DNA from 2 places in the Psychrobacillus sp. FSL H8-0483 genome. Region 1 is predicted to be linked to the other one. Evidence: riboswitches for the same ligand, from Rfam matches in the RefSeq annotation. Region 1 holds a riboswitch; the other holds the start of a gene.
The links. Region 1 has a riboswitch for FMN ahead of ribE (riboflavin synthase). Riboswitches for the same ligand answer to the same signal wherever they lie in the genome.
Positions count from the first base shown of each region.

Region 1 (3,429 bases):
TGCTGAAAACCAGTGATTAATATAGGCAAACCACTAATTAACAAAATACCGACGAATGCGACAACTAATTGAAGCACCCAATTCAAAAATCCTTTCACAAAAAATCCCCCTACTATCTAAAAATTAAGATGAAATTATCATAACATAGTAATTCATGAAAAATATAGAATTTTTAGTAGATTCGAAAATTAGTGTGGAGTGAATTGGGGGTCTCCAAGCCATTATTATTGGTCGAAAAAAAGACAGGCTAATTTCAGCCTGTCCATAAACGTATACAAACTTATTTACTTTATTATTAGAATAACTTATTCAAATTCGCCATTTCAATTGCAGATACCGCAGCATCATAGCCTTTGTTTCCTGATTTTGTACCAGAGCGTTCAATGGCTTGTTCAATTGTTTCCGTCGTTACAATGCCGAACATAACAGGAACACCAGTTGATAACCCTACACTAGCAATACCTTTTGCTGCTTCGTTACATACATAATCATAGTGTGTAGTAGAGCCGCGAATAACGGTACCTAAACCAATAATAGCATCATATTTTTTGGATTCTGCCATTTTTTTCGTCATAAAAGGTACTTCAAATACACCAGGTACCCATGCAACATCAATGTTTTCTTCGGATACGCCGTGGCGTTTCAAACCATCCATTGCACCGTCCAATAATTTACCTGTTAAAAACTCATTAAATCTTCCTACCACTACACCAATTTTTAAATCTGTTCCAATTAATTGCGCTTCAAATACTTTTCCCATTCTTCATCTCTCCTAAGTTTTAATTTGTTAACATCTATTATTCTTCAAAAAATGTCGTTCGAATAAGCGACGCATTAGGCTTTAGTTGTTTGTTCTTGTTCATATCTATAGTTAACCAATGCTTCAATTGTCACAAACTTCAATCCATGAAATTCAGCAATTTTCTTTAATTCTGGAACTCTCGCCATTTCACCGTTCTCACTCATTATTTCGCAAATGACACCAGCAGGTTGAACCCCGCAAATTTTTGCAAAATCAACTGCAGCCTCTGTATGACCTCGCCTTTCAAGTACACCGTTATCCTTTGCAACAAGTGGGAATACATGACCAGGACGGCGAAAATCTGTACTTACTGATGCTGCATTTACCAGTTGTAAAGTCGTTTCTGAACGCTCAAATGCACTAATACCTGTTTCCGTCGTCTTATAATCCACACTTACCGTAAAGGCAGTTTGGTGATTGTCCGTATTATGAGCGACCATCGGATACAAGTCGAGACGATCCGCTATTTTTTTCGTAATAGGCGTGCAAATTAAACCACGACCATATGTAGCCATAAAGTTAATATTTTCTGGGGTTGCGGAATCAGCCAGTACCAGAAAATCCCCCTCATTTTCACGATTCTCATCATCTACCACGATAATGATCTTACCTCTTTTTAAATCTTCAATTGCTTCTTCAATTGTATTGAACATACGTAAAACACCGCCTCTTATTAAAATCCGTTTTGTCTTAAAAAATCCATTGAAATCGATGAATTCTCTTGTTTTCGCTCTAGTTGGTTAATAACATACTTGCCAAGTAAATCATTTTCAATGTTCACCGTATCATGCTCTCTTTTGATCCCTAAAATGGTCTCGCTGAATGTAACTGGAATGAGTGAAACAGTCAGTTGCGTAGGTTGAACATCAAAAATAGTTAAACTAATACCATCAATCGCGACCGAACCTTTTAGCATACAGTATTTACTTAGTTCTTTACTGACACCAATATCCACGTATACCGCGTTTTCTAGTTTTCTTTTTCTCAAAATTACACCCGTTCCATCCACATGGCCCGAAACAAAATGACCGCCAAATCGTCCATTTGCTGGCATTGCACGTTCCAAATTAACAACATGTCCTATTTGCAAGGATCGAATATTTGTAGCCTTTACCGTTTCTGGCATGACATCAACGGTGAATAGGTTATTCGAAAATGATATAACGGTTAAACAAACACCATTAACTGCAATACTGTCTCCCAAATGGATGTCTTCTACAATCTTTTTGGATTCTAATGTTAACTGCATGCTATTTGCTCCGCTTTTCATTGCTTTAACCTTGCCTAAATCTTCTACAATTCCTGTGAACATTTGCATCACCTCGTTTCGCATTCAATTAGATTTCAAGTATTCCTTCTTCATTCAGTAGTTTTGAAACTCACCAACTTCAAAAGAATGAACTACTTGAAATTCATTCGGGTTTACTCAAAAATAAAACCCCTTAGAGAATAATCTAAGGGGTGGTTAGGAAATCTATGTTGGAAGCATCGACAAATAAACCTTTTGAAGTGTATTTTCTCCACAAGGAAATAAGCTTGCTCGCACATCCTTCTCCCATCCAGACTATACTGTCGGCTTTGGATTTACACCAAATCCTGCCTTATAAAAGGCTCACGGGCTTAGAATTTCTTCATCACCGTCGATTGGAAATTTCACCCGACCCCGAAGGAGTGCTCATATGAAATTTTGTTCGGTTTTACTCAAAAATAAAACCCCATAGATAATGTTCTCTACGGGGGATCTGGAAATTATGTATGAAGCATCGACAAATAAACCTTTTGGAGTGTATTTTTCTCCATAAGGAAATAAGCTTACTCGTACATCCTTCTCCCATCCAGACTATACTGTCGGCTTTGGATTTACACCAAATCCTGCCTTAAAAAAGGCTCACGGGCTTAGAATTTCTTCATCACCGTCGATTGGGAATTTCACCCGACCCCGAAGGACTATTCATCTATAAAATTTAATATAGCACTTTTATGATAAAAAATCATCTCTAAAGTATTAAAATGCATAAAAACTATTAATCAATCATTTTTTTCTCATGAATTCTCTCAAATGGAATGTTTAGCTCACGTATTTTTTGATCTATTCGAATGCTTATTCCCTCTATTAATTGGCCATTTTTCTTGAGCTACAATTCCTTCCCATCTGAAAAATAAAATACATAAAAACGCTGGACATCCTCATTTTCTAAGCATCAAAATAATGAATACTATCAATGTCTACCCAAGAATAGCTATCGAAGAATTTTACTTATTTTAATGTGTCAGAAGGTAATAATTTTTTTATGGAGAATAAATAAAAGATGGCTGTTTTTCTATAGCCGATATTTTAGGAAGGGGTGACGTTTTGAAAAATAGAGAATGTCAAATTAACATGCTGATGAGAGGGTTTATCTCTTAATGGGGGTTTATTCCTCTCAAAGGTAATGGGAGGAAAAATAAAAGATGATGAATTTAGGAATCATGGTAAGAGGATTATCTGCCAACACTGTTGCCCAGAAACTTATTCAATTTTGGGAACATGACGCGGGTACTTTAAAAGTTTGGCGCGCAAGTTCAAACTTTGTGTATGCTTTTGAACATAATCAAGTTCCATACTTTTTACGATTTAGTTTTGAACA
Region 1 covers NZ_CP152052.1:2,126,249-2,129,677, forward strand. The annotation lists gene MHB48_RS10160 (ABC transporter permease subunit) at 1-98, opposite strand, end outside; gene ribE (6,7-dimethyl-8-ribityllumazine synthase) at 296-760, opposite strand; partial or broken gene ribB (3,4-dihydroxy-2-butanone-4-phosphate synthase) at 856-1,455, opposite strand; gene ribE (riboflavin synthase) at 1,476-2,114, opposite strand; FMN riboswitch at 2,346-2,477, opposite strand; FMN riboswitch at 2,622-2,753, opposite strand; gene MHB48_RS10180 (phosphotransferase) at 3,254-3,429, shown strand, end outside.

Region 2 (3,429 bases), 550 kb from region 1:
GGAAGAAGTGTTAATGAGGGTACAAACAGAACTAGAAGGTCACAAGATTGAAGATAAAAGAAATAAAGTTAGCGGCTCTGTATCTAGATGGATGCCTTTAGTCGTTTCAGTTGCTTCCGTTATTTTGTTAACTTTTCTTGTCTCCTCTTATATAAATGAAGAAACGACGATGAAAGAAGAAAGTAAGGCTGACCGATCTTCAAAAGAAGAAAGTATGCGTTCTATGGATGTAACAGAAGAAAGTGTAGAGGAAGATAAATCAATAGAGACCAATGATAGTAAATCAAAAGAACAAGAACAAGAACAAGCAAATGAAATGACGACAATGGCTAGTATTGTTGAGTCTCCAGTAGAGTTGATACCACTTAATACTGCCGCAACAGCTGTATATGGAGATAGTTTAAATGGAGGAACGGTATTCCACTTTTCGTTAGTGGAAAATGCATATTCGCTTCCAGTGACCATTATAATTCCAAAAGAACAAATAGCTATTGATTTTCCTGGTATAACGCCAAATAGTCTACAGTTGTATGAACGCTATGCAGAAATGATTGATGAAGAGGCATTAGGATTTAATGATTATCATCCATACAAAGGTTATTTTGTTGCAGAGGAAAATGTGTTAAAGCATTATTTACCAGAAGGTCATGGCTATGATACAGCTTCTGGCACGTCCATTCCTTACTGGACTTCAATAAATGAAATTTTTGCAGACTTTGATTGGTTAGCTAGATTAAACGAGGATGGAACTCCTAGCGTTTGGGATCAGTTCGGACCCTTGGATGAACCTACCCCTTTAACAGGTGTAAATGGACGTTACTATCACAAATATGTAGCTTTGAACGGTGAAACGTATTTAACTTCCAATGTAAATGAAGTTACAACAATTTCTGAGGCATTTGATCAAATGAAGAAACGAGAGAGCGATCTATACATTCCTGTTATTCCAAATGAAGTTACTTATTCCTATAGAGATGACAATGGGACTTCTGTTATTCAGTTTGATGAACCTCTAGACTTAACAACATTGGATCGAAAAGATGCAACTCTGATGATAGAAGCATTCGCTTTGACAGCTGCTAGCTTCGAGACTGAAGTGAAGCTGGAAAATATTGTCCAGCAGCAATGGGAGGAATTTGATTTAACAAAGACACTTCCTAAACCACTAGGTCCTAATGGATTTATCTTGCAAACAAAACAATAGCTGAGAATGCTACCCTTAAATAACTTAGGGGTAGCATTTTTTTCATCGGAAAGCGAACAGATTTTCGTTCATAACATCATGATCGTTTAACAGAGCCTTCTACTAAAATATGAAACAGTATTATTGCATCTCCTCCATTATTTTGTTAAGATGTTATTAATTCAAGATAAATAGCTTGAAGGACAACAAAATATTGATTCATCTTCGGGGCAGGGTGTAATTCCCGATCGGCGGTAATAGAATTTTTTTCTTGAGCCCGCGAGCCGTTAAGGCAGGATTTGGTTAAATTCCAAAGCCGACAGTATAGTCTGGATGGGAGAAGGTGAAGGTGCAGTCGTTTTTCGTATGCTCTATACGGATACGCTTATTTAAGTGTACCTTTTACTCCCTTAAGCAAATAACCGCTTAAGGGATTTTCTGAGTTATACAAACGATCTGAACCTTTCTTCTTGTGGAGTGAATCGCAAAAGGAGAGAGGATTTATGATTAAAAGTAAGACGCGAATGCTTATTGCAATCGCTATGTTGAGTAGTATTTCTTTTGTATTAATGCTGCTTGCGTTTCCGTTACCTGTTTTACCTGCATATTTGAAAGTGGACTTCAGTGATATTCCAGCATTAATTGCTGCAATCACTATGGGACCTATAGCAGGAGTACTCGTTGCATTTTTGAAAAATGTGTTAGATTGGCTGTTCGCAGGTAGTCCAACTGGTGTGCCAGTAGGACATATGGCTAACTTCGTAACAAGTATTTTATTTTTAACACCGGTTTATTTAATTTATCGTAAAGTTACATCTTCTAAAGGAATTGCGTTTGGTTTAGGAGCAGGAACAATTTCGATGGCCTTTGGCATGAGTATTTTAAATTATTATGTATTCTTACCAATGTATTCCTATTTTTTAAATTTTCCAATGGAAACAGGTACAGCATTATTCAATACAATAATTTTCGGTATTTTACCGTTTAACTTAATAAAAGGTATTTTAGTGACAATTGTTATGATTGTTTTATTTAAGCGAATGAAACCTTTGCTGGATAAAGTAACACATTCATTTCAACTTCCTAATGTAAATTAAAAAAAGGTCGTTTCTCTAATGGAGAGAAACGACCTTTCAGACTGTAGACAAACTCAATTTTGGGTGCATAGAGTTGATATTAAATTCGGCAAGGACCACCACTTCGCTTTCCGTGGGCTTGGCTTCAGCCTCCTCGTCACTGTGTTCCTGCGGGGTCTTCTGCTCAAGCTGTTCCCACAGGAGTCTTCGTGGTGGTCCTTGCCTTATAAACAATTCCTTCTAGATATCCACTATTTTTACTTTTAATTTGATAAAGCAACCTCTTTAGGATTATTTATTATTCATAACCGTTTAAAAAAATACTTTTGTCATCAAGTCGAAAGGTCGTTTCTCTAATGGAGAGAAACGACCTTTCGTTTTGTATTATTCGAATTTTAAAGCGTCACCTTCGAATGATTCGTCTGCTACTTTTATGGAATCTGTTGGACAGCCCTCAAAAGCATCTTCCATGTCCTCTAGCAGTTCTTCTGGAACTTCCGTCGTACCCATGTTATTATCTAAAATGACGAAAGCAATTCCTTCATCATCATAATCATAGATATCTGGTGCAGCTGCTCCACAAGCTCCGCATGCGATACATGTATCTTTATCTACTATTGTATATTTAGCCATAATTATATTCTCTCCTTTTTACCTACTTACACGAATTAGCTATCGTATTCATTCTAAAGATGTTTTCATTACTTTTCAACAAAAATACTTTATAAATGTGAGGTATTTCAATTGTATTTTCAAAAACTTTTACTTGTAATCATACATAAATTTAATGGAGAACGGTCTTCCATGGCACCATATTATCTATTAAAAGGAAAGAAATCAGGACAGACGATACAAGATGTTACTTATTTTGACCTTCATCCTTTTTTCTCTCTTTATCCTAAACTATCTAAAGAAGAATATAATGTCGAAATTTCAACACTTCTCTCCAAAAATCTTATAGAAGTGAAAGAAGCGTTTATTTTTATTACCGAACAAGGACTTGGGCAAATCAAGTCGATGAGAGAAAATCTTTACAATGGATGGGACTTAAGGGGTAATGAACATATTTTCTGGAGGAGATTGGATCTTACCGTACAAACATTATCCCATTTCCAGGCAAATGAGAAAAGATTTATACCAAACCAAAAAGATAACGCTATACATCATTTT
Region 2 covers NZ_CP152052.1:1,572,682-1,576,110, forward strand. The annotation lists gene MHB48_RS07330 (hypothetical protein) at 1-1,204, shown strand, start outside; FMN riboswitch at 1,401-1,532, shown strand; gene MHB48_RS07335 (ECF transporter S component) at 1,687-2,280, shown strand; gene MHB48_RS07340 (ferredoxin) at 2,644-2,892, opposite strand; gene MHB48_RS07345 (helix-turn-helix domain-containing protein) at 3,004-3,429, shown strand, end outside.
Region 2: another riboswitch for FMN. It lies ahead of MHB48_RS07335 (ECF transporter S component); the one in region 1 lies ahead of ribE (riboflavin synthase).